Regions from separate parts of the Bradyrhizobium zhanjiangense genome, predicted to be linked through region 2. Evidence: riboswitches for the same ligand, from Rfam matches in the RefSeq annotation. Region 2 holds a riboswitch; each other region holds the start of a gene.
What was found. Region 2 has a riboswitch for cobalamin ahead of XH85_RS45435 (TonB-dependent receptor). Riboswitches for the same ligand answer to the same signal wherever they lie in the genome.
Positions count from the first base shown of each region.

Region 1: linked by a shared signal. The riboswitch ahead of metE (5-methyltetrahydropteroyltriglutamate--homocysteine S-methyltransferase) and the one ahead of XH85_RS45435 (TonB-dependent receptor) in region 2 are both predicted to bind cobalamin.
Region 3: linked by a shared signal. The riboswitch ahead of XH85_RS22705 (TonB-dependent receptor) and the one ahead of XH85_RS45435 (TonB-dependent receptor) in region 2 are both predicted to bind cobalamin.

Region 1 covers NZ_CP022221.1:2,877,794-2,888,131, forward strand. Annotated here, with positions in the region: partial or broken gene XH85_RS46540 (8-amino-7-oxononanoate synthase) at 710-903, shown strand; gene XH85_RS13380 (carbonic anhydrase) at 1,443-2,186, opposite strand; gene XH85_RS13385 (thermonuclease family protein) at 2,193-2,948, opposite strand; gene XH85_RS13390 (nodulate formation efficiency C protein) at 4,747-5,550, opposite strand; cobalamin riboswitch at 6,566-6,768, shown strand; gene metE (5-methyltetrahydropteroyltriglutamate--homocysteine S-methyltransferase) at 6,872-9,217, shown strand; gene XH85_RS13400 (hemerythrin domain-containing protein) at 9,835-10,338, opposite strand, start outside.
Region 2 covers NZ_CP022221.1:6,333,768-6,344,105, reverse strand. Annotated here, with positions in the region: gene cobF (precorrin-6A synthase (deacetylating)) at 1-570, shown strand, start outside; gene cobT (nicotinate-nucleotide--dimethylbenzimidazole phosphoribosyltransferase) at 581-1,633, shown strand; gene XH85_RS30525 (histidine phosphatase family protein) at 1,640-2,212, opposite strand; cobalamin riboswitch at 2,285-2,486, shown strand; gene XH85_RS45435 (TonB-dependent receptor) at 2,601-4,958, shown strand; gene XH85_RS30510 (PepSY domain-containing protein) at 4,974-6,404, shown strand; gene XH85_RS30505 (NAD-dependent succinate-semialdehyde dehydrogenase) at 6,573-8,006, shown strand; gene XH85_RS30500 (ABC transporter substrate-binding protein) at 8,399-10,003, shown strand; gene XH85_RS30495 (ABC transporter permease) at 10,021-10,338, shown strand, end outside.
Region 3 covers NZ_CP022221.1:4,747,155-4,757,492, forward strand. Annotated here, with positions in the region: gene XH85_RS22680 (hypothetical protein) at 1-231, shown strand, start outside; gene XH85_RS22685 (transglycosylase SLT domain-containing protein) at 314-2,503, opposite strand; gene XH85_RS22690 (adenylate/guanylate cyclase domain-containing protein) at 2,828-4,564, shown strand; gene XH85_RS45270 (hypothetical protein) at 4,687-4,863, shown strand; gene XH85_RS22695 (hypothetical protein) at 5,014-5,223, shown strand; cobalamin riboswitch at 5,703-5,917, shown strand; gene XH85_RS22705 (TonB-dependent receptor) at 6,118-8,268, shown strand; gene XH85_RS22710 (hypothetical protein) at 8,330-8,911, shown strand; gene XH85_RS22715 (hypothetical protein) at 9,563-9,814, opposite strand.

The sequences.
Region 1 (10,338 bases), 3.5 Mb from region 2:
CTGTCCTCGGTGTCTTGAGCCGATCGACGACGCGCGTCATTGATATGGATTGCGCGCGCATGGCGAAACCGGCCGAATTGAAATCCGAGCCGGAAGGGAGCGAAACTGTCGCAATTGATACTCGACTTTGATGCGATTGCAGCCGGTTGCCAGTCCAAACCGCACCACGAGCGGATTGGCTCAAGGAAAAGGTTTTGAGGGCCGGGAAGGCTGACGGAGACGTCGAAGTTGTCATTGAGGCTGAACCCGCAATGCAGCCGACATGCGGCGGCGAGATCGATCCGCCTCTGCTGTACTATGTCTCCGACGGCTGACGGCAGCGCTCGTTCTTGTCATGTCGTCTCCAACGGACGATTTGTCACACTTGGGCCCCGGCCGACTCGAACCACGTTGTGAATTCCTGACTTAGCGACCGCGAAGTCGCCCAAGCCTGCGGCTCTTTTCCATGTCCCAGCAATCGACGTGCCATCAATCATCGTCTGCCGGTCGTGTCTGAATCGAGCGAGACGACGTGGCCCGTGCCGCGCCAGCAGGATGCTCGCGCCTCCCGTGTCTGATTCCAGGCACAAGATGTCATCAACCGAACACGGCGGGAGGAGAGCGACTGAAGTGGACCTCGACCGCAGACCGGTCGGGCTCGGCTTGCCTCCCGGAGTTTCAGACCCGCTCCGACCTCCTGAGATTACCAACGGTGCAATTTACCGTCGTTGAGGAGCCTGAGCGGCAGCAACGCCTGACCGATCTGGTCGACTTTACGCATCATCAGCTTGTTGTGTGCGGGCGCTCGAGCGTTCGAACTCTCAGATTATTCCTTACGACGTGGGCGATAACGCCCGCGCGATGCGGCTCGCCTCCGTACTAGCGTGCGGCTTTGACATCCGCGGGATACGGCCGCCAACACTGGCGGTCTACCAAATCGCTGATGCAGGAGAGACCTCCGATGCCGACGCGAGTAGCGTTTTTTTACGTCGGTCGGCTAGTTAGTCATGGTGGTCGTAATCCTGCGCTATTTGATCTTCGGCGCTGGCTGAGCCTGGTAATCATAAGCAGGACCATAGATTGCTTGGCGGATCGGGAGTGAGAGTGTGCCGGAATTGTCGCGTGTTCCGGAGGCCGAGAGCTCAGACCCTGCATGCCTCGCACCGCGATCTGCCGCTTGAACCCCCCTTGGTCCGCCTAGCGCATTAACGTGCAGGCATGAATACTGTTGGCCGCGATATGAGTGCTTCTTGGTGCTGGCCTCGCGTTGCCAACATGAGCACGTAGAACACAAGGAGGATTAAGAGGCCGCGCATACCAAAGATCTTCCCAAAGCTATAACAATTGTGGAGCGGATTGTATTCGGTGCATTTGATGCAGCCGATGCACGCGAATTGCGCGGACCTCGACGAAGCCCTGTATCAGGCGGCAAACGACCAGCGGACCGCGCGAAGGTGCCAGCACTAGCTCAGCAAATCGACCCTGCCGGTGTCGAGCCGATACAGCCCCCCGACGACCTTCAGTCTGTTCTGCTCAACTGCCGCGTTCAGAATCGGCCCCGTCGATTTGAGTTTGTTGACATTATCGACTACATTTTGTCGGGTTGCTTCTGCGAACGTGTTACCGGTTTGCTGGCGAGATGCTTTTACTGCAGGCGCAAGCGCAGCGACGAGGGATGAAATGTGCCCCGGCGGCGGCTTATCGTCGTGAAGCGACTTGATCGTGGCGTCAATCGCACCGCAATGATCGTGGCCAAGTACCAGGATCAGCGGCGTGTTCAGCACGGCGACCGCATATTCCATACTGGCGAGCGTGTCATCGTTGGCGAAGTTGCCGGCGAGGCGGCACACAAACAGATCACCAAGTCCGCTGCCGAAGACAAGTTCAGGCGCCACGCGAGAATCGGCGCAGCTCAGAATCGCGGCATATGGATTTTGCCCGTCCACCAAAACAAAGCGCTCGCGCGTAAAATCGTCGCCTGGTGATACGCCCTGGACATAACGATCGTTCCCTTCCATTAGCCGCTTCAGGGCAGCATCCGGCGAGAGCAGGTTATCCGGCTTGGGCGGCGTTTTTGCTTCCTTCGCATCGACAATGTTGTTGTCAAGCCGCAGGCAAGCCGCCGAAACAGCGAACAGCAACAGCGAGCGGCGCGAAGGCGCGATCTTGGTCAGATAGGACATATTCGGATAATGGCCTGAATGCATCTCACCTCATCGCGCGGCTTTGCGCCACCCGGTGGCTTCGGCTTCCGCTTCGCTGCAGAGCCAGCGTTCACCGGACTTCTTCGTCATGTCGATTTGTTCGTAACCGAGTTGCCCGGGCAAGTGGTAAATGCGCTCGCCGTTGCGGTCCACGGTGCCTTTTATCAGACACTCTGACGAGGGCGGGTCCGATAGCAGCGCGGATCCGAGCAGGAGTTCCTGAGCGTCGATCGGAACCGAGCTCGCGCCGATGATGACCGTCCCCTTGTTGCGGCGACGCCAGTCCCAGGGCGCGATGAACGCCCCCGACCACAGCCCCGCATAGGCTGTACTCGCCACCAACTCGTAGATTGCGTAGGTATGGTTAGATGGACCCGATGATAGTGCCCAGCCCGAGCGTACCATCCAGGCGTTCACGTTCTCGCCTTCGATGAAGCAACTGCCGCGCGACCTGCCGTATTCATCAACTCCTGTGGTATGACAATCCCACGTTCGTCCGTTCGAATGCTTGATAAGCTCGTCGCGAGCAGCTACGCCGCAAGCCCATTTCCGGCCGCGTGCGTCGAGGCAAATCTGGTCAGTCTCAGGAGCGTCGATGCCTGAGAGCCGAAGCTTGGTTTTCTCGAGCTCGATCGTATTGCCGTCGAGGATGCGCGGAGGGCCGCTGAGCTTCGCCGCACAGACCGGAGATGTGATGACAGCGAACAATGCGACCACCATTACGCGGTGTTTCATCCCGACAATAACCTTTCGCTCTTGATTCATGTTCACGCACGATCCGGCGCCGCCACATTCGACTGCTTAAACGCACTATGTCCGTTATTGGGCCGCATCTTTCGACGGTCGCTTTATGAAAGCTTGGCCGTCATTTCCAAGCTACGACCTGACGCTGCGTGAGGTTCAAGCGATTTCTTCCGGTGTGCGTGTCGCGGTATCCGTCGAGCATCGATCGCCGGTCTCACTCACTGGTCGCGCACTGCACCCTCTCGGCCTGAGGAGGAGATCCCCATCGCTCAGCCGCCAACTCGGTATGCGGGAGAAAGCCGAACCTCGGAACGCTGTTTCTCACGCGATTGAAGAAGAAATGCGCCTGTGAAATTTGACGGTCGAGTGGAAGTCAGGCCTGGAGGAGCTGCCTGTATGCGTTGTGCCAACCCCCATCGGCAGACAGAAGGCTGCCGACGGTTTCGGCGAGGGCGATGACATTTTAAATTCTTGTCACGAAAAGACTAAGTTCGAAAGAAATCTGGTCTCGCGCCCTGTCTGAGATTTGGACGAAAGGCGCCACGGAGTTCAGCTCAACGCTTGCTGCGCAAGTGAATCGCAAACCGCGCAAAACCCGGAGCGCTCTTTCGGAGAACCCGCCGGGATGGTCGTTGATGTCAATCGCATTGTGGCTTTTTGCACCTCTGCGCTGCACCATAATCGTTCGTGGTGCCGCGGCCCCGTTCGTAGAAGGCCCGGATTCAATCGCGGCCGCCATTTCGTAGTATGCTTCCCCGTGATCACATGTGGAGATTTGCCCAGCAAGCCGCGCAAGGACGTGCGTTTGCGCCAGGGAAATTTAAGAACAACCATGTGGAGCCATGGCTTCGTCGTATACGCACCGGCGAGGGGTAAGCCGCCCGCGTGTTCGGACGATCGCGACTGCCGTCCTGATGCCATTCGGTGCGAGGCGTCAATCCACAACATGAGTTGGCCCATCGCGGCACCCGAGCAGGTAGCTCTGGTGCGGTTCAGCCGATTCAAGCTACACATCATTCTCAACCACCTCACCCAATGGAAATGAAATGGTTGCAGCCCCCGGGAATTGCCGGTCTCTTCTTACGCGCTTGACGTGGATGGCCGAGTCAGAGCTGAATTCGCAACCAAAGACGGCGCCAGGGCGGGTGGAGCAGAACTAAAGAAGCGTTTTCCCATGCTTCAAATCCGGATCTATGATGCGCAGACGAATGCGCGCGAGGAAATCTAGCCGCCGACCTCAGTCCGGTCCTCGATGCCTCGCGCACGGCTCCGGACTCCTGGTTGGGGGCACTCAGAAAAGGACCGGTTGGTCAGGGGGTATGCCGGGGCTGCTAACACTGCCCCATTACCCTATTAACCGGTTTCGTCGCGGCACTCGATCCGGCGTGCCGCCTCGGCGTCGGAATGCTCACGCTCTTGCGGGTGCCAGTCAGTCGCGCGATGCGCGGTTCGCGCCCCGGATCGGGCTTGAGCTCGAAGCATCTGCAGGCCCGGTCCCGTGAAGATTGGCATGGAGAGCTGGTTCTCTCGCAAATGGTGTCCTCCCACTGCGTGGGGTGCGCCGAGGTCAAGCCACTTCTCGCAAGACGGCACGCGCCGCTGAGCTCGACTCCTCGCAGAAAGAGTCGGAGGTAATCGTGCTCCCCATTTTTTTGATGGCCGGCTGAAGGCCGCGGGAAAGGCTCGCGACTGTTCAACGCGTAAACACCGGAGATTTTAGAGCTGATATGTCTTGCCGTTTCTCTGAGGCATTCGGCTTTAAGGAGCTGCGGCGCGATCTTGCTCTGCGCGATCATTTGCCGAGGCCTTTCGCTCCCCTCTACTCTTCCCGTTCCTTTGGCTCCAAGTGAGAGAACCAGGAGCCAGGAGGAAAAGCCGCGATACGCTTGGCAAAGGAGGATTGCGGCTCCCAATCTTGTCCTTCGCTCTTCTCGAAAGTGATGACCCCGTTGTATGTAAAATAACGGGGCCCTGGGATATTACAGTTCACCACAAGCAAAACGCGCCACAGATCACCTTTCTCGGTCGGCTTGTCATTCTGCTTCGGCAAGTAGTCCACTCCAACTGGATCAACGATAGTGCAGCGGCCCTGCCGCAGAAGATCGCCGAGCCGGCCTTGCGTGGTCGTCACAAAGTTGAAGTTGGCCGGGTCATGCAGAAAGCCAAGATTTGCGTCCCTTTCGCCATCCTTGACTTCACTGGCGATCAACGAGAGCGCGAAGGCGCGCCAGCCCAATTCCATCGGCTTTGCGTAGGGCGAAGCAAGTTCAATCGTCCCGTCGAGTGCGACCTTCCAGGTGATAACGTACTCTTCGTCTGATTTATCATCCCGGTGCCTGGTCCAAGAAACGAAAACATGTTCATTTTGGTCAAGTTCAGCGACGCCCCACATTCGAGGGACGAACTGTGCCACCTTCGAGGCGTTGGAGATAACTTGTTCTATTGTCTCACCGTCTTGCGCTCGCCACTGTGACTTGAATCTTTGGATAAGAGGGCTGTCGTTTTCGATAGGGGGGCTGTCGTTGGCGCGAACAGTGTTGCTCGTCGCAGCCAGCCCGGCCAGGCAGATCAGGGATCGACCGAGCCAAAGCCATAGCGCGCGTCTTCCTGACGTTTTCTTCATAACCGTCGGCCTATTCGGTCTCATCCACACGTCATTCCAGAGCGGGCAACCTTCAACCTGTTATGCGCGAGCGCAAGAAGTTAGCGGCGACGCGACGGGGCGACCACTGGTTTCCCGTGCGAGCAGGCGCTCCCCTCTATGTCACGCGCCGCTAACTTCACTGCCACCGACAGCCTCAATTTGCTGTGCTGGACATGCCCAGCAGGAGGACTGGGCATGCAGAGGACGTGCATTCTTCGTGCCAGATAATAGACGGCAATTCGCACCGGTTTTGTGTCCTCTTTGTCGACTTTCCGACTGGCGCATGTCTCGATGTTTCCGTTCAACCTCTCCAGCGCGGCTTATGCATCCCCGTCACGCACCGGATGTTCGACGGCACAGCGGAACGCCTCGGTGCCAAGTTCCTGATGAGAAGTGGCAGCCCGTTTGCCGTCATTGAACCGTGTCGTTCGGTTATCGTTGCCGGAATGTGGGCTTTCGATCTCTGCCGTGGCTTCGGGCACTTTCGGCCAAGGGGCCATGGCGCGCCCTTTCGCGACGTGCGGCGCTCCGGAAGTCGAGAACAGCCTCAGTCGGGCGCGCTTTGTACTCGATGGCGAACGACGCCAAGCCGATCTTCGCCGAGCATTTGGGGTGTGGCTAGCACCGCAAATCAAACGTGCTGCCCGGGTATGTTGCTGGCTTATCCAGATGTCTTGGGCCTATTCAACACGGATCCTGTTGGTCGAGAAGGTGGCTGGATGGCGCACGTGCTCGAAAAACCGCTGGGAAGCTGGGACGGGCGACAATGCGTTCTGCCCTCGAGGCAGCAGTCCCGACCGCGCAAGCCGCATTTGTCCGTTCCACCGATCTGGCGTGCACCCCGCGGGCAGCTGCGATGCTCATTGCGATATCGCTGATTGGAGAGCGCTTCTACATCATCTCAATGATAGAGATGCACGGTCATTCGCGTAGCAGATGTCGCAGCATCAGCTTGAGACAGAATCTGGGAGGTTGACGGAAGACTTCTCTTGCCGATAATCCAGGTCGTCGAGGTTCTCCGGTTTCCATTTGATCCGGAGCTAAGAGGGAAGCCGGTGAAAATGCCGGCGCTGCCCCCGCAACTGTGAGCGGCGAGCCGCTGTCCAACGATGTCACTGAAGCCTGCGCGGCTTCGGGAAGGCCGGACAGCAGCGATGACCCGCGAGCCAGGAGACCTGCCCCGACAAAATATTCGTCCACGGGCGGGGTGTCCCGGTGGTGCGCCAAGCAGCCGTCGCACCGCGCGACTTCCCCTGCCTGCGTCCGCCATGGCCTTTGCTCCCAACATGGGGTTAACGCTATGTCTCTTCTCTCCCTTCCTGTTGCCACGCTCGGAACGCCACGCATCGGTCCAAGGCGCGAGCTCAAACTCGCTCTAGAAAGCTACTGGGCCGGAAAAAGCAGCGAACAGCAGTTGCTCGAGGACGCAGCTGGCCTGCGTGCCGCGAACTGGGCTCGTCAGAAATCTATCGGCGTCACGGTCATTCCATCGAACGATTTCTCGCTGTATGACCAGGTGCTCGACACAAGTGTCATGGTTGGCGCCATCCCGGAGATCTACGCCTCGAAAGACGAATCCGTTTCGCTCAAGACATACTTCGCCATGGCCCGCGGTTCACAATGCGACGACCAGGAAGCGAGTTGCGGTCACGGACCGCGCGGATTTGGCGCACCCGCGCAGGAGATGACCAAGTGGTTCGACACCAACTACCACTACATGGTCCCCGAGTTTCACAGGGGACAGACTTTCAGGCTATGCTCTCGCAAGCCGATCGAGGAGTATGAGGAAGCCAAGGCCCTTGGCTTTCAGACCCGCCCTGTCCTGATCGGGCCGGTCACATTCCTAAAGCTCGGCAAGAGTCCCGATCCCACGTTCCAGCCACTCTCACTGCTGGATGAACTGATACCCGCGTATATCGAGGTTCTGCAGGAATTGGCCAAACGTGGGGCAAATTGGGTTCAGTTCGACGAGCCCTGCCTGATTCTCGATCTGGAGGAGGGGGCGCGAAAATCTTTGCGACATGCCTATGACCGGCTCGCCAAGGAGGGGCCGGCCATCAAGATCATGGTTGCCAGTTATTTCGGAGACCTCGGCGACAATCTCGACACCGCCTTGAGCCTGCCAGTTGCCGGGCTGCACCTCGATCTGGTTCGAGCGCCACAGTTGTTGCACCAGATTATCGCTGGCGGCCGAAGTGATCTCGTCATGTCGCTCGGTGTCGTCGACGGTCGGAATGTATGGCGGTCGAATTTGTCGTCGCTGCGCCAGCAGCTCGAACCCGCGATTGCGAAGCTTGGCAAGGATCGTGTACAGATTGCCCCATCCTGCTCGCTGCTTCATGTGCCGGTCGATGTTGAACTCGAGACCGGTCTCGCTTCCGACGTCAAGAGCTGGCTTGCTTTCTCGGTCCAGAAGATGCGGGAGCTTGCGATCCTAGCGCGGGCACTTGCGGGCGACCAGAATGTTGCGCTAGCTCTTGCCGAGTCGGAACGTGCCGCGACTGTCCGCCGGTCTTCGCCGAAAATCCGTGATGCCAATGTCGCTGTCCGGATGACAGCGATCGACCAGACCATGCGTCGGCGCGCGAGCCCATTTGCCCGTCGTGCCGAGATCCAAAGAAATCGTTTCGGACTACCGGCTTTTCCAACCACGACGATCGGGTCGTTTCCGCAGACCACAGAGGTCCGGAATGCCCGTGCGGCGTATGCGCGAGGCGCGATAAGCGACGAGCAATACGACAGGTTCCTCAAGGAGGAGACTGCGCGCGCCGTACGTTGGCAGGAGGACATCGGTCTTGACGTCCTCGTGCATGGCGAGTTCGAGCGCAATGACATGGTGCAGTACTTCGGCGAGCAACTCGCCGGCTTCGCATTTACCAGGAACGGATGGGTGCAGTCGTACGGCTCGCGCTGCGTCAGGCCACCGATCCTGTTTGGCGATGTAGTGCGGTCGAAGCCTATCACCGTGGACTGGTGGCGCTACGCGCAATCACTAACGAAGAAGCCGATGAAGGCGATGTTGACGGGACCGGTGACGATCTTGAACTGGTCCTTTGTTCGCGATGATATTCCCAGAAGCGAGGTCTGCCGCCAGATTGCGCTCGCGATCCGAGACGAAGTCCGCGATCTCGAGAATGCTGGTGCGACCATGATCCAGATCGACGAAGCTGCACTCCGCGAAGGATTGCCGTTGCGTCGGTCGGAGTGGGCGGCTTATCTCGACTGGGCCGTCGATTCCTTTCGCATCTGTTCATCGGGCGTCGCCGATCAAACGCAAATTCATACACATATGTGCTACTCGGAGTTCAACGACATCATCGGTGCAATCGCTGCAATGGACGCGGATGTCATCTCGATCGAGACATCACGCTCGAAAATGGAACTACTCGACGCGTTCAGGAACTACGAATATCCAAATCAGATCGGGCCGGGTGTGTACGACATCCACTCTCCACGCGTTCCCGAGACGGGTGAAATGAAGGAGCTGATGGCGTTGGCTCGGACGCGGCTGCAGGATTCGCAGCTCTGGATCAATCCGGACTGCGGCCTGAAGACGCGCAAATGGGAGGAGGTTCGGCCAGCGCTAGCGAACATGGTCGCTGCCGCCCGCGAACTGCGCGCTGCATTCGACCCGCGAGGCCGTTGATCGGGGGTTGGGTCTCTTCTCGACAAAGCTGATCCGCTTGTGGTCATTTGCGCTCTCGAGAGCCGTGGGAACACAAAAAAATGCCCGGCCCCGCTTAGCGGGCCGGGCGAAAGTCTGGGAGGAGCGAAGCTGACGCATCGCGCGGGCTTCCATCGGCGGAGGAGGACAGCCGCCGGTTCGATCACGGCGAGGACATTCGCCGAAAATCTGAGCCCAGTTGAAGCACAAGCTCAGCGTAGCTCAATTATGCCGTGGTATGCGACCGTATAGCCTGAGAGTTAGAAATCTACACCAAGGTTTGTCGCCCATGAGCACGTCGGCACGATTACGACGGCAGCGAGAGGGCATGCCGGGCGGTCACCGCAGGACACCAACAGCAAACTCGATGCGCTTTCCTGCCTGGAACCCTGGGTTCGATCAGCGCGACGTAAGCCCGGCTCCAAGGAAGCGGTTCCCCCCGATAGTTGGGTTTCGGCTTGGGCGCTGAGGAGCACCCTATCGGCACCGCGGAAGTGCCCGCGAGCACCGCCATTTGTTTTTCGACAGAATGAGCATGAGGTCCACCTCCTGCTGTCAAACGGCCGCGATCAATACGGCGCGTCCGTCTCGGCGCCGTGTCACGGATTGCCGTCCTTGGCGGACGATAACGCGACCGAGCTCCGTTCGGCCTCAGCTTCTTGCTCCAATTGCAGAATATGCGCTCTTAGCGCATCGGAAGTCGCTGCCGCTGGCTCACTGAACAGCGGATCTCCATCATTGGTGAGGGCGGAAGCGATTTCGGTCCAATCCTGAGCCGAGAGAGCCTTCAGGGCGGCGGGAAAGAAATCTCGTTCTTCCCACATCATGTGGTGCCGCTCGCGTAATATAAAGTCGCATATGATATTGCCGACGTCTTGCCGAAAGAGGTCACGATCCGCGAGGACAGCGTCAATAGCTCGTGCGAAGTGGTGCAAACGGTCGACGACTTCCCGGTGTTCAAGCGCGAGATCGCCGACGATTGCAACTGCATCCGGATCGCGAGCCTTGAGCTTGGAAAAAATCAAGTCTTCCTGTGGATGATGGTACATCTCGGGGTAAACCTCGAAATAGCTGATAATGGCGCGAATGACCTCATAATCGGG
Region 2 (10,338 bases):
CGCATCGCCGAGTTCGACTTGCCAGTGCGTGACGCGACTGAGGCGGACTACCGCAAGGGCGTGGACGATTGGCACGATGCGGTTGCCGCGACCTGGTCGCAAACGATCGCAAATCATCTCGCCGGCGAGGGCAAGGTTGCGCTGCTGATCTGGGGCGATCCTTCGCTCTACGACTCCTCGCTACGCATCGCGCGGCGGCTCGATCCCTTGCCTGATATCGAGGTCGTGCCCGGCATCACCTCAATCCAGGCGCTGTGCGCCGTGCATGCGCTGCCGCTCAACGACATCGGCGAGCCGTTCCTAGTCACGACGGGGCGGCGCTTGCGCGAAGGCGGCTGGCCGCAGAGCGTCGATACCGTGGTGGTGATGCTCGACGGCGGCACGGCGTTCCAGTCGCTCGATCCGGCTGGGCTTCAGATCTGGTGGGGCGCCTATCTTGGCATGCCCGATCAGATCGTCATGTCCGGCGCGCTGGCCGAAGTGGGCTCGCGTATTGTCGCAATGCGGCAGGAAGCGCGCGAGCGGCATGGCTGGATCATGGACAGCTACATTCTCAAGCGCACGCGTTAAGCGAGGCAGCATGCTCCCCGAATGGATCTACCAACAGTGTCCCGAGATCTCCGCGCATCATCGCGAGGCAGCCATCGCGCGTCAGGCGCAACTGACAAAGCCGACCGGCGCGCTTGGCCGGCTCGAGCAACTCGCGATCGAGCTTGCGGGCCTGCAAGCGACGGAATCTCCTCGCGCCGCGCGCGTGCCGATCATCGTCTTCGCCGGTGATCACGGCATCGTCGCGCAGGGCGTGTCGGCCTATCCGCAAGCGGTCACCATCGCGATGATGGCGAATTTTGCCTCTGGCGGCGCCGCGATCTCGGTGCTGGCGCGTGAGCTTGGCTCCAGCCTGGAGGTGGTCGACGCCGGCACGCTGGCGCAGGAGGAGATGGCGGGCATCGTCACCGACAAGCCGCGCTCTGGCACGCGCGACTTCAGCGTGGAAGCTGCCCTCGAACCTGCGGAACTGGCATTCGCGTTTGAGGCCGGTCAGCGCGCGGTTGCGCGCGCAGCAGCCAATCAGCCCGATCTGCTGATTTTCGGCGAGATGGGCATCGGCAATACCACGACCTCGGCAGCGATCGCGGCGAGCCTGCTCGGCATCAGTGCCGAGGAGATCGCCGGCAGCGGCACCGGCATCGATGCGGCCGGCCGTGCGCACAAAGCGCGGGTGATCGATGCCGCGATTGCGCGCCATGGCATTGCAGGGGCTTCGCCCGAAAACATCCTATGCGCGGTCGGCGGCCTCGAGATCGCGGCGATCTCAGGCGCGATCATTGCAGCTGCGCAGCGCCGCATCCCTGTATTGATCGACGGCTTCATCGTGTCGGTGGCGGCGCTGGCGGCGGTGCGGATCAACCCGTCCTGCCGGCCGTTCCTGCTGCCGTCGCATCAATCGGCAGAGCAGGGGCATCGGCTGGTGCTGCGTGCGCTGAACGTGCAGCCGCTGATCAGCCTCGATCTCCGGCTCGGCGAAGGCTCCGGCGCCGCGATCGCGCTGCCGCTGGTGCGGTCGGCTTGCGCGCTCCACAACGGCATGGCGACATTTGCGCAGGCCAATGTGCCGGACCGTCCGGCCTGATCCGGCTCAGGCCATCCGCTGATTGACGGAAACGACGCGCCACCCGGTCGCGAGCCGGTCGATCCGGGTGAGCGACAGCGGATCGATCACGAAGCGCAAGGCGGCGTGCGGTGTCAGATCCAGCGCGATGCAGAGCGCAGCGCGGATCGTGCCGGAATGCACGACGAGCGCTGCGGAGCCCGCGCCGATCCGCGAGAGCCCAAGCCGGACGCGCGTGACCTGATCCTCAAAGCTCTCGCCGCCCGGCGGACGTCCGCGCGCCGGATCGCTCCAGAATTGCGCATAGGCCTCGTCGCCAGCCGCGTCGATCTCGTCATGCCGACGGCCGGTCCATGCGCCAAAATCCTGTTCACTGAATTCGGGCATCAACTCGGGCGCGAGTCCCAGCGCCTGCGCGGTCTCGACCGTGCGTCGCGACGGGCTGGCATAGCTCGCGGCGCTTCGCGGCAGGCACTGCCGCAGTACCTGCAATTGCGCGCGATCGCCGAGATTGGCCGGCGCGTCAGCCGGATGGATCGTCCCCGCGACGCCGTCGACCGGTGCATGCCGTATCAGCCAGAGGAAGGTCTCGCCTTCCATGCTCATCTCCGAGGAAGTTGGTTGCTGTGGCAATAACGCCGCAGCTTGCACATTGACTCTGTCTTGATCGTAATCCTAGATGGCTTCGACGGTTTCCCCGAGAGGGGATGAAAAGGGAATGCGGTGCGGGGAAATTGTCCCCAATGCCGCGGCTGCCCCCGCAACTGTAAGCGGTGAATCCTTCGTCAGAAGCCACTGGGTCCTCGGTCCCGGGAAGGCGACGAAGCGGTCACGACCCGCGAGCCAGGAGACCTGCCGTCAGCCGTGGTCACACGCGAAGATGTCGGTCGGGGAGTACAGACATTCGGCTTCATCGGACGGCTGATTAGCCAGGGTGAGACCTCGTTCGCTGTGACGTGCCACTGACGTCATACCGAGGTTTCGAACCGTGTCTTTCATCCATATTGTCCGACCGCGCCGCTTCCTGCTTGCCTCCGCGGCGCTCACATCCTTTGCCGTTTTTGATCTGCCCGTGGCGCTGGCGCAGCAGGCCCGCGAACCCCTGCCGCCGGTCGAGGTGTCGCCGGCGCAATCCCGCAAGCAGGCCAAGCCGGCGGGCCGGGAGGCGCAGAGCGCCCGCCGTGCAGCTGCACGCAGACCGGCGGCCGCATCCGCAGCGCCCAAGCCTGTCGTGCCGGCCGCCGCGGCAGCAGCGCCGCTCAACAGCAATGCGGTCGCCGAAAGCGCTTCGCGGCTCGGCCTCACCGTGCGCGAGACGCCGGCGACCGTTGAGGTGATCTCGGCCGAGACGATGCGCGAGCAGGGCTATCGCACTGTCTCCGAGGTGGCGCAGGGCGCAGTCGGTGTCACCTCCGGCGACAATCCGGCTGAACCTTCGGCCTTCTCGATGCGCGGCTTCACCAACAGCCAAATCAACACGCTCTACAACGGCATTAAGATCGGTCCGCAGAACATGACCTCGCGGATCGCAGATACCGCCAATCTGGAGGCGGTGGAATTCCTGAAAGGTCCGGCCTCGCTGATCTCGGGCGAGGGCGCCGCCGGCGGTGCCATCAACTTCGTCACCAAGCAGCCGCATACCGGACCGATCCGGAATGAAGCTGACTTCTCCTGGGATTCCCTGAACTCGTTCCGCGCCCATTACGGTTCCGGCGGCAGCACCAACGTGCAGGGGCTGGACTATCGCTTTGACATCAGCCGTTCCACGCTCAACGGCTTTGCCGACGATACCAATGTCAAGACGTTCGACACGTCCGGCCAGCTCAATTACCGCATCTCCGACAGTCTCAAGATCTGGGGCGCGATCGAGTACCGGGAGGATCGTTCCAAAGCCTATTGGGGCGCGCCGCTGGTGCCGATCGCCTTCAGCGGCTCGCACGCGACGAGCGGCATCGTCTCCGGCAATTACGTCTCGAACTACAACGGAACCAATCTCGGTGCCGTCACCATCGATGATCGTACCTTCAACACCAACTACAACGTCCTCGACAACCGCAACGTCGCGCAAGAGGTGTGGCTGCGCGGCGGTTTCGAGCTGAAGCTGGCGCCCGATCTGACGCTGAAAAGCCAAGCCTATGGCTTCGGCGCAGAGCGCACCTGGTTCAACAACGAGATCGAGGCGTTCAATTCCACGACGAACATGGTCGATCGTGAACGCTTCTATGTCGCGCACAGCCAGCGGCTGGTGGGCAATGTCACCGACCTGCTCTGGGATGCGAACATCGCTGGCTTCGACAACCGGCTGGTCACGACTCTCTCGTCAAGCTATCTCGATTTCGTCAGGCCGGGCGCGGCGAACTTCCCTGGCGATTCCGTTTCGCTCGTCGATCCCAACCGCGGCTTTTACGGCCCGCTCACGATCCAGCAGCAAACCGCGCGCATCGACAACGAGGCGCTGTCGTTCGAGGACCGGCTGAAGCTGACACGTACCTTCGCTCTGATCGGCGGCCTGCGCGTCGAGCATATCGGGCTCGACCGTAACTCGACCGATAAGAACGGCCTGGAGAAGGCTGGCTTCCCGTTCACCAAAGACTGGGCGCCGGTGACGGGACGCATCGGCTATACCTGGGAGGCTGTTCCTGGCCTGACCTTCTTCAGCCAGTACGCCACCGGCGCCGACATCGCAGCCAACAACATCTTTCTGCTCGGGCCGACCCAGCCGCTCGACCTGACAACCGCGCGCACCTATGAGACCGGCGTCAAGCACCTGTTCTGGGACAACAGGGCGGAGTGGTCGTTTTCCGCCTACGACATCGTGCGCAAGAACGTCTATGCCGCAGCTGGCGGCATGCAGCTCAACATCGCCGGACGGCAGGAGTCGAAGGGCGTGGAGCTCGCGGCGGCCGTGCGCCCGATCGACCCCCTGCGTCTCTGGGGTAACATCGCCTATGTCGATGCGCGCTACGCCGACTACAACTTTGTCGGTGGCTCGTTCTCCGGCAATACGCCGCCGAACGTGCCGCGCATCGTGGCCAACGCCGGCGCATCCTGGCGCTTCTTCACGCCCTGGCCGGTGGAGCTCGGCATCACCGGCCGCCATGTCGGCGACCGTTACAACACCGATGCCAACGTGGTGACGATGAAGGCCTATACCGTCGCCGACGTCTATGCCTTCGTCGACATCCCCAAGACGGTGTTCAATGCGGTCGACCAGGCTCGCTTGACCTTTCGCGTCCGCAACATCACCGACAAGCGCTACGCAATCTGGGGTGATCCGTTCTATCCCGATCAGATCCTCCTGGGCGCGCCGCGCACCTATGAGATCTCGGCGGCGTTCAAATGGTGAGGCCGCGAGCATAAGATGAGCGCGATCGTCCTCTCGCACCGCTGGCTCGGGATCGCGTTCTGCCTGCTGTTCGCGATGTGGTTCGCGAGCGGAATCGTGATGCACTTCGTTCCGTTTCCGTCGCTGACGGAAGCGGAGCGATTTGCCGGACTCATGCCGGTGGATCGCGGAGAGAGGAGGATTTCGGTCGCGGACGCCGTTGCTGCGAGCGGGATCGTGGATGCCACGCGCGTTCGGCTGATCCAGCGGAGCGACGACGCGGTCTACATCGTCTCGGGTCCATCGCGTCAGCGCGCGATCCGCGCGGCCGACGGGAACGACGCGTCGGTGAAATCCGCTGATGTCGCACTGGCTATTGCGCAGGCTCATGCGCGCCAGCGCGAGATCGATGCCTCGCATGCGACGATCGTCGGGCGTTCGGACTACGATCAGTGGAGCGTGCCGAACGGCTTCGATCGCCATCGCCCGCTGTTTCGCGTGGCCCTCGGCGATGCTGCGGGGACGGAAGTCTACGTCTCGTCGTCAACCGGTGAGATCGCCTTGGATACGACGCGCAGCGAGCGCGGCTGGAGTCTTGTCGGCAGCGTGCTGCACTGGATCTATCCGACCATCCTGCGCAGCAATTGGACCCTGTGGGACCGCGTGGTCTGGACCTTGTCGCTGCTGGCGCTGATCGCGGCTGTGCTGGGTGCGGTGCTCGGGATCGTGCGGGTCAGGATTGGCAAGAGGCAGATCTCGCCTTACCGTGGCTGGCATGCGCTGCATCACCTGATTGGCCTCGCAGCGACGGTCTTCGTGCTGATCTGGATCTTCAGCGGCTGGCTCTCGATGGATCACGGCCGGCTGTTCTCGCGCGGGCAATTGACCCCGACAGAGGCCGGCGTGGTGAACGCCGCGCCGGATTGGCGGGAGGCCTCATCGCTCGATCTGCAGCCAATATCTGCCGCGGCTCGCGAGGCGGAATGGTTCGCGTTTAACGGCCATGTCTATCGGCGCGATCGGGTTGCCCTCGGTGGTCAGACCTTGAGCAGGAGAGGGGATGCGCTGCGCGATGGACTGGCGGGATTCCTTGATGTGCACGAGATTCAGGCTCTGACGGGGCGCCTTACAGTCGGCTGCGGCCCACCGTCCGTGCTTCCTGATAGCGACGAATACCCCGCGCTATCCACAATGCCGGGTGCACCGGTCTACCGCTCGCGCTGTGATGGCGACCTCTGGTTCGACATCGACGGGGCCGATGGCAACGTGCTGCAAAGACTGGATCCGTCGCGGCGCGCCTACCGCTGGCTTTACAGCGCGTTGCACACGCTCGACTTCCCGATCTTGCTGGCCCACCCGCGGCTGCGTGATGTCGTGATCGTCAGCCTCTGTACGCTCGGGCTGACCTTCTCCGTCACCGGCATCGTCATCGGCTGGCGGCGCTTGCGGTCCTCGCTGGCAACTTGAATTGAGGCGCAACTGCGGCTCGATACGGTCGGGTCAGCAGATCAGCAATGCCTTGCCCCATCATCATTGACGCCTTTTCGCAGGCGGCCTTTCAGTGTAGCTCTGCGCTCGCTCGAAGCGGCGGCGCCAACCCGTCGGAGACCGAAAATCATGCAGGAGACCCCAAGGATGTACCCGAAAGTTCAGATGTTCATCGCCGGCGAGTGGACCGACGGCACGTCCGGCAAGTCGGAGGACATCCTCAATCCCGCCACCGGCCAGCCGATCGGCAAGACCCCGCACGCCTCGCGCGCCGATCTCGACCGCGCGCTGGAGGCGGCCAAGGCCGGCTTCGAGGTCTGGCGCAAGACCTCGCCGTTCGACCGCTACAAGCTGATGCGGAAAGCGGCCGACATCATCCGGTCGCGCGCCGCCGAGATCGCGCCGGTAATGACTATGGAGCAGGGCAAGCCGGTGGTCGAAGCGCAAGGCGAGACCATGCTGGCCGGCGACCTCATCGACTGGTTCTCAGAGGAGGCCCGCCGCGCCTATGGCCGCATCGTGCCGCCGCGGATGGGCAACGTCTCCCAGCTCGTGACCAAGGAGCCGGTCGGCCCGGTCGCCGCGTTCACACCCTGGAATTTCCCAATCAACCAGGCCGTGCGCAAGATCTCGGCCGCGCTCGCCGCCGGCTGCTCGATCATCGTCAAGGGCCCGGAAGAGACGCCGGCGAGCTGCATGGAGCTGGTGCGCGCCTATGCCGACGCGGGCATTCCCCCCGGTGTTGTCCAACTGGTGTTCGGCGTCCCGGCGGAAGTGTCGGAATATCTCATTCCGCATCCGATCATCCGCAAGATCAGCTTCACCGGCTCGACTGCGGTCGGCAAGCATCTGGCTGCGCTCGCCGGCCTGCACATGAAGCGCGTCACCATGGAGCTCGGCGGTCATGCGCCGGCGATCGTGTTCGCGGATGCCGATCTCGACAACGCTGCAAAAATCCTGTCGGCCAACAAATTCCGCAATGCGGGCCAGGTCTGCGTCTCGCCGACGCGTTTCCTCGTGCATGAAAGCGTCTACCAGCCCTTCGTCGACAAGTTCGTGACGGCCGCCAAGAGCCTCAAGGTCGGCAATGGCCTCGACAAGGACACCCGTATGGGGCCACTGGCCAACCCGCGCCGCGTCGACGCCATGGAGGGCTTGGTCTCCGACGCGGTCCAGCGTGGCGCCAAGGTGCAGGCCGGCGGCAAGCGTATCGGCAATGAAGGCTTCTTCTTCGAGCCGACCGTGCTGACCGACGTGCCGCGCGATGCGCGCATCATGAACGAGGAGCCGTTCGGCCCGCTGGCGCCGATCACCTCGTTCCGCAGCTATGACGAGGTCGTGGCGGAAGCGAACCGTCTGCCTTACGGCCTTGCAGCCTATGCCTACACCACCTCGACTAAGACGATGCAGGCGATCGGCTCCGACATCGAGAGCGGCATGGTGTCGATCAACCACCATGGTCTCGCGCTGCCGGAAGTGCCGTTCGGCGGCATCAAGGATTCCGGTTACGGCTCCGAAGGCGGCCTCGAGGCGATCGAGGGTTACCTCAATACGAAGTTCGTCACCCAGGCGAGCGCGTAAGAATGGTGTACGGGTTAGCCTTGCGACTGTGCGAGGCGCAGTCTGCAAAGGCTAACCCCTGCGATCCTGTGCCCGCGCGGACAGCTTGACGGGGCACATCAGCGCGGCCGGTGGCCGTGACCGCCGCCACCGCAAGTCCCTTCACGGATGCATATAGCGTTGCCTGCATCCTTCTGGCGAGCGCTTAAGGAAACGAAAAGCTCCGGCAAGACATGCCGTGACAGCGATGCGCCGCGCTTGATCGCGGCAGCGTCTGCAAGGAGGCGCGAAGTCCCCCCCAATCGCCGCTGGCGAAGGCGCAGTTAGTGGCATACCATTTGCACGCCAACGGGCAGGTTTCACCTGCCCTTGGCCAATGATGGCCGGCATCACGGCAATAGTGGGAGGACTTCATGGATCGCAGGACCGTATTGAAGGGACTGGCTGGCGCGGGCAGCCTGGCGTTGACGGGTGGCCTCTCGGCCCCTGCGCTGTCGCAAGGCGCAGCGGCGCGCACGTTGCGCTTCGTGCCGCAAGCGAACCTCGCCAATTTCGATCCGATCTGGGGCACCCAATACGTCGTGCGCAATGCCGCCGCGATGGTCTGGGATACGCTCTATGGCATCGATTCCTCGCTCCAGCCGCAGCGGCAGATGGTCGAGTCCGAGGAGACCTCCGACGATGGCAAAATCTGGACATTCCGTTTAAGACCCGGCCTCAAGTTCCATGACGGCGAGCCGGTGCTGGCCAAGGACGTCGTTGCGAGCCTATCGCGCTGGGCCGCGCGCGATCCGATGGGGTTGATGATCGTTGCGATCCAGCAGGAATTGACTGCTGTCGACGACCGCACGTTCAAATGGGTTTTGAAGCAGCCCTTCCCGAAAATGCTCTATGCGCTGGCCAAGAATAACGCGCCGTGCTCCTTCATCATGCCCGAGCGTATCGCGAAGACCGATCCTTTCAAGCAGATCACGGAATATGTCGGCTCCGGGCCGATGAAGTTCGCCAAGGGCGAATGGGTGCCGGGCGCCAAGGCCGTGTTCGAGAAATTCGCCGACTACGTCCCGCGGCAGGAGAAGGCATCCTGGCTCGCTGGCGGCAAGCAGATCCTGATTGATCGCGTGGAGTGGGTGGTGATGCCGGACCCGGCCACCGCTGCCGCAGCGTTGCAAAACGGCGAGGTCGACTGGTGGGAGAACCCGATCGCCGATCTCGTGCCCGTGCTGAAGAAGAACAAGAACATCAGCGTCGACATCGGCGATCCCCTCGGCAATATCGGCTCGTTCCGCATGAACCATTTGTTCGCGCCCTTCAACGATGTGCGAGCGCGGCGCGCGGTGCTGATGGCGCTCAGCCAGGAAGACTATATGCGCGCGATCGTCGGCGACGACAACGCGCTCTGGAAGTCGCTGCCGGGCTTCTTCACGCCGGACACGCCACTCTACAGCGAACTGGGCGGTGAGATTCTCAAGGGCAAGCGCGATTTCGACGCGGCCAAGAAGTTGCTCGCCGAGAGCGGCTATTCCGGCCAGCCGGTGACGTGTCTGGTGGCGCAGGACCAGCCGATCACGAAGGCGCAAGGCGACGTCACCGCGGACCTCCTGAAACGGCTTGGCATGAATGTCGACTTCGTCGCGACCGATTGGGGCACGGTTGGCTCTCGCCGAGCGCAGAAGACGCCGCCGGGGCAGGGCGGCTGGAACATGTTCCACAGCTGGCATGCCGGCGCCGACTGCATCACGCCCGCCGCCTACACCGCCATTCGCGCCAATGGCGACAAGGCCTGGTTCGGCTGGCCCAATAGCCCGAATACCGAGAAGGAAATCACGGCCTGGTTCGAGGCCAAGAATCTCGAGGAAGAAAAGGCAGCGATCGGGCGAGTCAATAAGGCGGCGCTCGAGGATGTCGTCTATGCGCCGACAGGCTTCTTCTTGACCTATACGGCGTGGCGCAAGAATGTCTCCGGCATCACCAAGGGGCCGCTGCCGTTCTTCTGGGGCGTGTCGAAGTCCGCATGATCGTGCGCTGAAGCCAGATGCTCTCTTACATCCTCCGTCGCATCGTCGCGACCTTGCCCGTGATGGCGATCGTCGCGCTGTTCGTGTTCAGCCTGCTCTACATCGCGCCGGGTGATCCGGCCGTGGTGATCGCGGGCGACCAGGCGAGCCCGGAGGATGTGGAGCGCATCCGCCAGAGCCTCGGCCTCGACCGTCCCTTCCTGGTCCAGTTCGGAAGCTGGGTCTGGCGCATCCTGCACGGCGATCTCGGCACCTCGATCTTCACCAATCTGCCGGTGTCGGCGATGATCGGCCAGCGCCTCGGACCGACGCTGTCGTTGATGATCGTCACGCTC
Region 3 (10,338 bases), 1.6 Mb from region 2:
GATTGCTACCGTCGCGGCGAACTCGCCACGTTCTTCATGCAATGGTCGATGCCCGGGCGCACAGAACCGGCCGCGGGTAACGTCGAGCTCGCCGCTGGCAACATGATCGAGATGTTGGCGGTCCTGAGTGCCGTCTCGTGCTGGAGCTGCACGATACACGCCTGGACCTTCGCAAGAGCGTTGACCGGCGCATATTTGGGCGGTGGCGATCTGATCGATGGAAGGAGGTGACACCTGGCTGCGCGACTATACGCGCGTGGAAGCCGCAGCACCGTGACCCCGCAGGCGCCGCGTCCAGCCCCGGCGGCGTTGACTAGGGAGCGGGTGCTGCGGCCGCCACGGGTGCAGTTGCGCTGACCTCGTGCCTGACGACGCGCTGGTCGCTCTTGCCGGCGATCATGCTGCTGTCTTCGAACCGCGCACGGTAGACGAGGACGTTCTCGATCACCCGCTGGACGTAGTTGCGCGTCTCCGACAGCGGGATGCGCTCCACCCAGTCGACCGGATCGACCTTGGGATCTCTGGGATCGCCACGCGCCTGCACCCATTCGCGCACACGGCCGCGGCCGGCATTGTAGCCGGCGAAGGTCATGATCTGGTTGCCGCGATATTCCGACAAGAGCGCGCTGAGCTCGGCCGCGCCCATCTGGGTATTGTAGACGGGATCGGAGACCATCCTGTCCCAGTCATAGGTCAGGCCGAAGCGTTTGGCGGTGTCGCGGCCCGCTTCCGGCGTCACCTGCATCAGCCCGACCGCATTGGCAGGCGACTTGTCGCGCTGGTCGAACGAGCTTTCGGTGCGCGCCACCGAATAGATCACGCTGGTCTCGATCGCGGGTGCGACCTGCTTGTGCTCGGGAATGCCGATGGTGGGAAAGGCATAATGGTCGAGTGCAAGCCCGCGCGCCAGGGCCGACTTGCCGACCTCCAGCATCACGCGTGCGTCATTGCGCTGTCCGGCGAGCGCGGCGAGCGCTTCGAGCGCCGCGGCGTCGGTGCTCTCCTTGGCAAAATCCTCGGCATAATAGAACACGACGTCGCGCTCGCCGATATCGTATAGCATGTTGGCTGCGCGCACGCGCTCGTCCGCCAACTGCGTGTCGGCGGCGGCCAGCACGGGCGAGGGCGCGCGCAGCTCGATCCGGTCCAGGCCGAGCTTTGCGCGGGCGAGCTGACCGTAATAGGCGGTCTGATAGCGCGCCGCCGCCCGATAGCTCATGCGCGCGTCGGCTGTAGCACCCATCGCCTCGGCGGCGCGGCCGCGCCAGTAATGGGCGCGCGACAGCGCGATCGGATTGGCCGATCCCTCGTCGATCGCGGCGAAGTGCACCATCGCCGTCCTGGGATCGTCGAGATAGCGCAGCGCGATCCAGCCGCACATGAAGTGGTAGTCGACGCGGTAGACTTCTTTCTCCGGCACCGCGGCCGTGCGCACTACGTCATAGGCGGTCTTGAACTTGCCCTGGTCGAGCAGCTTGCGCGCCAGCAGGCGGCGCTCGCGCCACCAGGCATCGGTGTCCTGCGCGGCCATCGTGTCGGGTCGGGCGGCGAGGATCACCTCGGCTGCGTCGTCGATGCGGTCGTTCTGAAGATGCCACTGGGCGCGGCACAGCACATAGCCGAGATCGCGCCGCGCCTCGGTCGAGACGTCCTCGAGATAGTCCTTGGCCTTGCTCGCTTTGCCGGTGACGGCGGCGCAGGCCTTCACGATCGCGAGCGCATCCTCGCCGAGACGTTTGGCCGCGCGCCTTGCGCCTGCATAGTCCTTGGCGCCGAGGCGCTTGTCCATGCGCGCGCGGTGATCGTCAGCGGACAGAAGATCGCTGAACGCCGCGTAGGAGTCTTCTTCGCTCCGCTCGGACAATTCGTCCGTGCGCCAGGCCTCGCGCACGAGACGCGCGGCCCTGTCGGCCTCGCCTTCAGAGAGCAGTACGCGGGCCAGCGCGAACTTGCCCTTGGCGCTGGTCGGCCGGTCCATGGTGAATTTGTGCACAATGGCCGCGTCACTCTTCTCCTGCCACAGCCGCGCCTCGGCGCGGCGGCGGAGCAGAGCGCTGCTCGGCCAGTCCGGATTGGCGGCGAGGAAGGCGGCGTAGCGCTTGAAATTCGCCGTGCTCTCGGAGTGGCGCAGCATGAACCAGTCCGCAAGCCTCTGTCCGGCGGGGTCAGTGATGCGGTCGCGCGCGGCGCCCGCATCTTCGGTCTTGCCCTTGCGCGCGAGGTCGATCGCATCCTTCAGCGCGGCGAGATCGCCTGTCAGCGGCGGCGGTGCCGGCTTGTCCGAGGGCTCGTCGACCGCTTTCTTCGGCTTGCGCTTGGCCTCGGCGTGCTTGCCGTGCCGCGCTTTGCCGGCCGAGGCATGGCGCTGCTTGCCGGCTTTCGCCTCATGCGTCTTCTTCGGCGCGGATGATTTATGATTGCTCTTCGCCGCCAACTCGGTGGGAAGGAGGGCCATCGTGGCCACGGCAACGACACACGCGAGCGAGCGTAGGCACTGGTTCATTCCATGGTCCCCCTGCGAAACCACTACAAACCAAGGTCCGCGACGACATGCGGCTTGAGAATCAAGAGACGACACCAAACGATGTCATGACATCGTTTCGCATTCCTCACGCTCTCGCAACAATGCGGCAAAATACGGATGGGAACTCGGGAACTTCCGAAATAGCGGAAAAGGCAGCATGTTTAACCTTTGTTAACGATTGGGCTCGCGCGACGGTTGCGTACGGTTCACGGCGTCAGAAAGGCGAGATTGCGCGTGTTCCCACCGCTAAATCCGGTGTATTGAGTTCCCTCGCTTCATCCTTTCAGCCTTTGCCCTGCACCTATGCCGATTTTCAACCAGTCGATCCGGCGCAAGATCGTCGGCATCGCCCTCGGATTGATCGTCCTGATGCTGGTCACCTCGATCCTGTCGATGGTGATGTCGAGCAAGGTCGGCGTCCTCCTGGACGAGCTGACCAACCGCTACATCCCGGCCTACGGCCATCTGGCGCGCGCCAACATCCGCTCGCTGGAGCGGGCGCTGGCGCTGCGGCGCATGGTCATGACCAAGATGCAGTCGCCGTCGGACGAGGAGGCCTACGCGGCGCGGGTGCGCGAGTTCGAGCAGACCGACCGCAGGATCGAAGAGGAGGCCGAGAGCGCACGCACGCTCATCAACGCCATCATCAACGATCCCAGGACACCGTCCGACAATGCCGCGCTGGCGCGGATCGAGCTCCGCATCGAGACCGCCGTCACTGAGCTGCGCCGCGATCTGACCGAGGACCACGCAAAGCTGGCCAAGCAGGTCGATGCCAGACAGATGGCGGAGGCCCGCGGCACGCTGGAGCACATCGACGTGCTGCGCGACCAGTTCAATCAGAAGATCGATGCGATCCGCGCCGACATGCTGGCGCAGGTTTTCTTCAGCACGTCGCAGGTGATTAGCCATCAGCACCAGGCGATCATCGTATCGGGCATCGTGACCTTGCTCGCAGCGATCGTTGGATTTGCCTTTGCGCTCCTGGTGAGTAGCGGCATCACGCGCCCGGTGCGGCTGCTGCTCGCCGGCACCCGCGAGGTCGAGGCGGGCCGGTTCGACAAGCCCATTACCGTCTCCACCCAGGATGAGATCGGCGAGCTTGCCGCGGCCTTCAACCGCATGATCGAGCAGCTCCGCCACAACGAGCGCATCCGTGAGACCTTCGGCCGCTACATCGACCCGAAAGTGGTGCAGGGCCTGATTGACCGGCCGGAGGTCGCCATCGACGGCCAGCGCCGGGTCATGACCATCATGTTCTGCGACATGAGCGGCTTCACCTCGATGAGCGAGGGCGTGACCCCGCGCGGCCTCGTCAAGGTGATGAACCACTATTTCACGGTGATGTCCGGCCCCATCCGCAGCAATCGCGGCATCATCGACAAATATATCGGCGATGCCATCATGTGCTATTGGGGCCCGCCCTTCATCGAGGAGGACGAGCAGGCGATGCTCGCCGGCCTTGCCGCCATCGAGATGGCCGATCAGGTGCCCGCGCTCCAGAAGCAGCTGCCGGATCTGCTCGGCATCCGCGCCATGCCGGCGCCGTGCGATCTGCGCATCGGCATCGCCACCGGCGAGGTCCTGACCGGCAGCATCGGCTCCGAGCTGATGATGAGCTTTACCGTGATGGGCGACGCCGTGAACCTCGCCTCGCGGCTGGAGGCCGCCAACAAGGCCTACGGCACCCGCGTCCTGGTCTCGCAAGCAACGGCGGATGCGATCGGCTCACTGCTCGAACTGCGTGAGATTGATCGCGTCGCGGTCGCGGGGCAGCGCGCACCGCAGGCCGTCTTCGAGGTGATGGGCAAGGCCGGCGCACTCACCGATGCGCAAGCGCGCCTGCGCACGCACTATGCCGAAGGCCTTGCCGCCTATCGCGCCGGGCACTTCGACGACGCCCGCGCCGCCTTCAACGCCGCGCTCGAAGCGGTCCCCGGCGACGGTCCCTCGCGCACGCTGCTCGGCCGCATCGCGCAGTTCGAGGTTAACCCGCCGGACGTGGGTTGGGACGGCGCCTGGCGGTTGGAGCAGAAATAGCATTGCCTGCCGTCCGGCGTCGCCGACTGGAAAAAACGATTCTACTCCATAACGATGTTCGCCGTGACCTATTTCCCGGGCTTAGGCTCGACGTCCCTGAGGCGTCAGATGGGGACACGCCGATGACACACCTTGAGGACAGGCTCGAACGGTTCGAGACGCTCTCCGCCGAGTGCGAGCTGATTGCCAAGCTCGCCACCGACAGCACCAAGCGCGAGTTCTATCTGAAGCTCGCCGAGCAGTACCGCCAGCTGGCGGTGGATATGCGGCAGGCGATCGCGACCAGCGCTGCTGCTTGAGGCCGACTGCAATCCGTTCTTAACATTTGGCGCGCATTCTCAGGCGCATGCGGGCGTCGCTGATTGGCGATGGCTCGTAGTGGGAAGGCCGGGGTTCGTTGCAATGCAGCGCCTCGCGAGTGTCACTTGCCATGTTTGACGGGCAATCCCATGCGTCTCGTTGCAGTGATCATATTCGCGCTCATGACGGCTGCCTGCGATCAGGAGCAGGACATCACCGGCTCGACGTCGACCTGCCCGATGCGAAACTACAGCTACAATCCTCGCGACATGAACCAGTGCGTCAGCGCCTGCAAGTCATGCGATCACGGCACCACGGTCACCTGCACGACCTCCTGCACCCTCAAGGGGGCTCGCTGAGTTCTTGATGCTTGTGGCCAAAATCGCCGGCGCGCCAAAAGACAGGAGGCCGTCGGCGGTGCCCAGGCACCGGAACGATTCACTTGGATTAATCATTGAAGGAGGCGGGCAGGACGCGTGGAGTCCGATTGAATGGGTATGCTCGATCCCGGCCGGTTCCTAGTGTCGTGCTCGCATTGCGACGCATGGCCGATGGCTGCCAACGTCAAACGTTCAAGCTGGTCGGCATTCCCGCGTGAGGTCCGTTTCGTGTGTCGGCGCTGCCGCCGCGAGGAGACCGCGATTGTCTCTGCCTCCGGCGAACTGACGCCGATCAAGCGCATCGATGTTCCGCCACGCGACGTCGCCATCGCTTGGGCGCAGGCCCAGCGCCCGCGAGGGCGGACGTAGCTGCCGGGCCTCTGCTTGCGGGACGCACCGGCAGCGGCGAGTGGTCGCTGCCAGATGCAACCAGCCGATTGACTCCCGGGCTGCACGACTCGTAAAAGATCCGCGACGGTTCTCCTCACGGAGATCAAAAGGGAACGTGGTGCGAGATTTTCCCAACGCCGGGATCTTCTCAATGCCATGGCTGCCCCCGCAACTGTAAGCGGCGAATCTCTCGTCCTATGCCACTGGGAATCTCGGTCCTGGGAAGGCGACGGAGAGGTAACGACCCGCGAGCCAGGAGACCTGCCGTCAGCCGTGGTCACACGCGAAGATGTCGGTCGGGGAGTACAGACATTAGCTTCACCGGAGCGATTGATCGCTCCGTCGTGAAACCTCGTTCGCTGTGACGTGCCACTGATGTCCTGCCGAGGTTTTGTTCGCATGTCTTCCGTTTCCGCCGCAATCCGGTGCCGTCGCACGGCCTGGCTGGCGTCCAGCTTCATCATTCCCGTTCTTGTCCTCAATATGAGGGGCGTCCGCGCCCAGACTGCCGCCGAGCAGTTGCCGCCGGTCGAAGTGACCAGGGCCGACGATCAGAACCGCACGCGTGCCAGGGCGAGCAGCGATGGCGACATGGGGAGACGCCGTGCGACGCCGAACGGCGCGCCGACAGGGACCGGCTCGGCCGGCTTTGGCGGTGAGGCGGCCAGCAACAATGGAGGCATCGTCGGCGCCGCCACGACCGTCATCACGGCCGCGGACATCGCCCATTCGCCGTCGCAGACGCTTGCCGAGATCATCTCGACGCAAGTACCGGGCGCCCAGATCACGACGTTCTATGGCGGTCCGATCGGCGCCAAGACCGGTGTCGACCTGCGCGGCTTCGGCGCGTTCGCAACCGCCAACACGCTGGTGCTGGTCAACGGACGGCGGCTGAACGACATCGACATGGCGCAGGTGGACCTTGCCACCATCCCGCTCAATTCCATCGAGCGCATCGAGATCACGCGCGGCAATTCCGGTGCGGTGCTCTATGGGGACAACGCGGTCGGCGGCGTCATCAACATCGTCACCAAGAACGGCGTCGGCGGACCACCCATGGCCGCGGGCATCGAGGCCGGCTTCGGCTCGTTCAACACCAGGCTCGCCAACGTCTCGACGTGGCTCAATTCCGGTCCGTGGTCGACCTCGTTTTACGGCAACACCGTCAAGACCGATGGCTATCGTGACAACAATCGTTATTCCCAGGAGAACGGCGTCGGCAATCTGAACTACACGACGCCGGGGTTGACTGCGTTCCTGACCGTGACCGGCGACAATCAGGAGCTGCGACTGCCGGGCGGCCGCACCGTCGATCCCTCGATCGGCCTCGACGAGCTCGCGACCAACCGGAAGGGGACCAGCACGCCCTTCAACTATGCCAACCAGCAAGGTTTTGGCGCGACAGCGGGCTTCACAAAAACCCTGGTGAACGACGTCGATCTCATCGTCGACGGCGGCCTGCGCGACAAGAGGCAGCAGAGTGCTTTCTTCTCCAGTCCGACGCCCGTGCCCGCCTTTTTCACCTCGACCTATGTCGACGCTGATCTGACGACATGGTCGATCACGCCGCGGCTCAGCGTGAAGAGCCTCCTGCTCGGAATGCCGTCCCAGCTCTTGACCGGCATCGACTATTACGATGCGAGCTTTCAGCAGAACCGCGGCGCCGGCCAGGGTCTCGCCGCCTGGCACAATTACGACCTCAGGCAGCAGACCGTTGCGGGCTATTTTCAGCACACATTGGGTGTGACGCCTACGACCGACGTTTCCTATGGCGCGCGGGTGCAGACCATCAGTCTGTCGGCACGTGACAATTTTGATCCGGCAGCTCCGTTCAACGCCGACATCGGCGCGCTCCCGCTCAGGAGCGACGAGACCCAATATGCGCTGCACCTCGGTGCCGAGCATCGCCTCAACGACATGGTCTCGCTGTTCGGCCGCGCCGCGCGGGCGTTTCGCACGCCTGACGTCGACGAGCGGGTGTCGTCAGGACCCTCATTCGATCCCTTCTTCAATCCACTGCCGCAAACGTTCCTGCTCAAGACCCAGACCTCGCAGGATGTCGAGGCTGGGCTGCGTATCAAGGGAGGCGGTCTTCAGATGCAGAGCAGTCTCTATCTGATGGACCTCACCAACGAGATCCATTTCAATCCAATCCTGTTCTACAATACCAATCTCGATCCGACCCGCCGTTACGGCTCGGAGACCAGTGTCTCCTATCGCGTCAACGACGCGCTGCTCTTGCGCGCCGGCATGGCTTATACGAGGGCTGTCTTCCGAGAGGGCGTCTGGGCCGGCAATGATGTGCCGCTGGTCTCGCGCTACACCGCGAGTGTGGGTGTCACTTGGAACATCTGGCAGAACTATGTGGTGCTCGACGCCACCGCGCGGTTCTGGAGCGAGCGTCGCATGGACAACGACCAGGCCGGCACTCAGAAGCCGATTCCTGCCAATGGCACGATCGACCTCAAGCTCAGTGGTCAATATGAGCGGTACTTCTGGTCGCTCAGCGTCAACAATTTGCTGAACGCGCTCTACTACGACTATGCAGTCGCAAGCACCTTTACCGACGGTCGCTTCAGCGCCTATCCGCTGCCCGGCCGCAGCTATCTGCTCAAAGCCGGCGCAACGTTCTGACGTCGATAGGGCTGTCACACGTCCCCAAATGCACTAGAATTCGAATAGAAGGAGATCACTTATGGCTCTCAGCATCCAGCCGTCTCACGCCGACAGTCTGCGGCTTCATCCGGTGACGCCGCGCCTTGCGCCGATGTTCTGCTTTGGGCTGCTCGCGGCGTCATGCGCGCTCGCGAGCTTCGCGCTCGCCTGTGCAACACCGTTCGCGGCCTTTGCCGTCGTCGCGGCCGCGATGCTGCCGCTGCGGCCGGCGCTGCTCGTCGTCACCGGCGCCTGGCTCGTCAACCAGACCATCGGCTTCGGCGCGCTGCACTATCCCATCGACGGCAGCACCGTCGCCTGGGGTTTTGCGATCGGCGCGGCCGCGCTGCTGGCGACCGCCGTTTCGTCTGCGGTGCTGCGCATGCTGCCGCAGGGCCGCACGCCGCTGGCGCTGGCCGTCACGCTCGTCGCCGCCTATGCGGCCTATGAGCTCGCGCTGCTCGCCGCGACGCCGTTCCTGGGCGGAGAGGGCGCCTTCACCGCAGCCATCGTGACGCGCCTCGGGCTGACCAGCGCCGCCTGGCTCACCGGTCTCGTCGCCGCCTGCGAGATTGTCCGTCTGCTCGATCCGTTCGGGCGCAAGGGAGCGATGTCGGCCTGAGCGCCGCTGCGTTCGACGTCGTGGCGCCATCGGGGCCACAGGATCTTGCTGTGTCGCCGGACTGTCAACCCGCCCGCGCAAAAAGATTCCGCTTTACCGAAATTCGGAATTGACGTATAATCGCCCATCCCGGCTCACCCTTGAGGGGCGATCATGTGTCGTGATGATCGCGGAGCCGGGGAGCGGTGGACGCGGCAGCGTCGGGCGCGAAAGCTGCGGGCAGGACGGATTGCTCTCCGTGAGCCCTAAGGCTTCGCGCGGACGGACGGCGCTGTCAGGTTCGTCGCGTCAGCATTTCGATGGCAACGTGCACAACGCCGTCGAACCCTGCGGTGCCAACGAACCGCGCGTACGGCAAAACCGTGTGGTCCTTTCCGCAAGCAGCTTTTCTGGTCTGTTGAGGGCGGCTTAAGCCCCTGAAAATAAAATAGTTTCCTGGCCGCAACTGGAGGGCGAGAGATCTGCCGGAAAGAGGCTGGGCCCTATTAGGCCCTATTTCACTGTATGCGCTGGCTGGGGACCAATAGTCCTGCCGCCCCCGGGACGCCGTGCGGCCTTCCTACGGCCCATGATGCTGCCGCGCCCGTCGCTTGCTGCTGTCGCGTTTCGCTGCCTGCCGTGACCATCGAAAAAGTAGGGGTGGTGCCGACCTTATTTCGGAAGGCATTCCACGTTGTAGGCGATGATGATTTGCGTAGGGTCAGCTTTGCCGATAGCCTTCAGGTCTTCTAGGCCGCTGCGCAGCTTGGCTCCGGCGTCCCTTAAACTTCCTTCCAGCGCCGTTTTGGCCGCCCTGCATCGTTCTTCGTTCGAGAATTCCTGAAACACCACGGTGGGAAGGAGCCGCCAGTCCGCCCTGTCGTTGGTGGCGGCTGGGCTGACGGAGTAAGAAAAGACGTACATCAGGACCCACATCGCCGTGATTTTCCGAAGAGTGCAGCGCGCGGCGGGGGCAACGCGCCGCAATGGCAGTTTGTGTCCAATCCGCCGCCGGTATCGTTGATCTACGTCAACGCTGCCCGCAGTGAGGCCACCAGTCTCGTTCGCTCACGAACTCCAAGTTCGGAGATGAACGATGCTCAAATACATTCTCGCCGGTCTAGCAGCATTTGTTCTGCTCACTGCAACTCTCATCCCCGATGATGCGTATGCGCGCCGTGGCGGAGGCGGCGGCTTCCGTGGCGGTGGAGGTGGCTTTCACGGCGGCGGCATGCGTGCCGGTGGCTTCCGAGGCAGTGGGATGCACGCCGGACGAATTGCGCGACCAGCGCATCCGATAGCGGGGCGTCCGATCGCGGGGCGTCCGGGCCGCCCGATCGCAGGGCGCCCCGGCCGTCCGGTAGCGGGGTATCCGGGTTATGGTCGCGGTTACTATCGCCCTGGTTGGGGGTATGGCGCTGCGGCGGTTGGCGCAGCCGCTGCGGCGG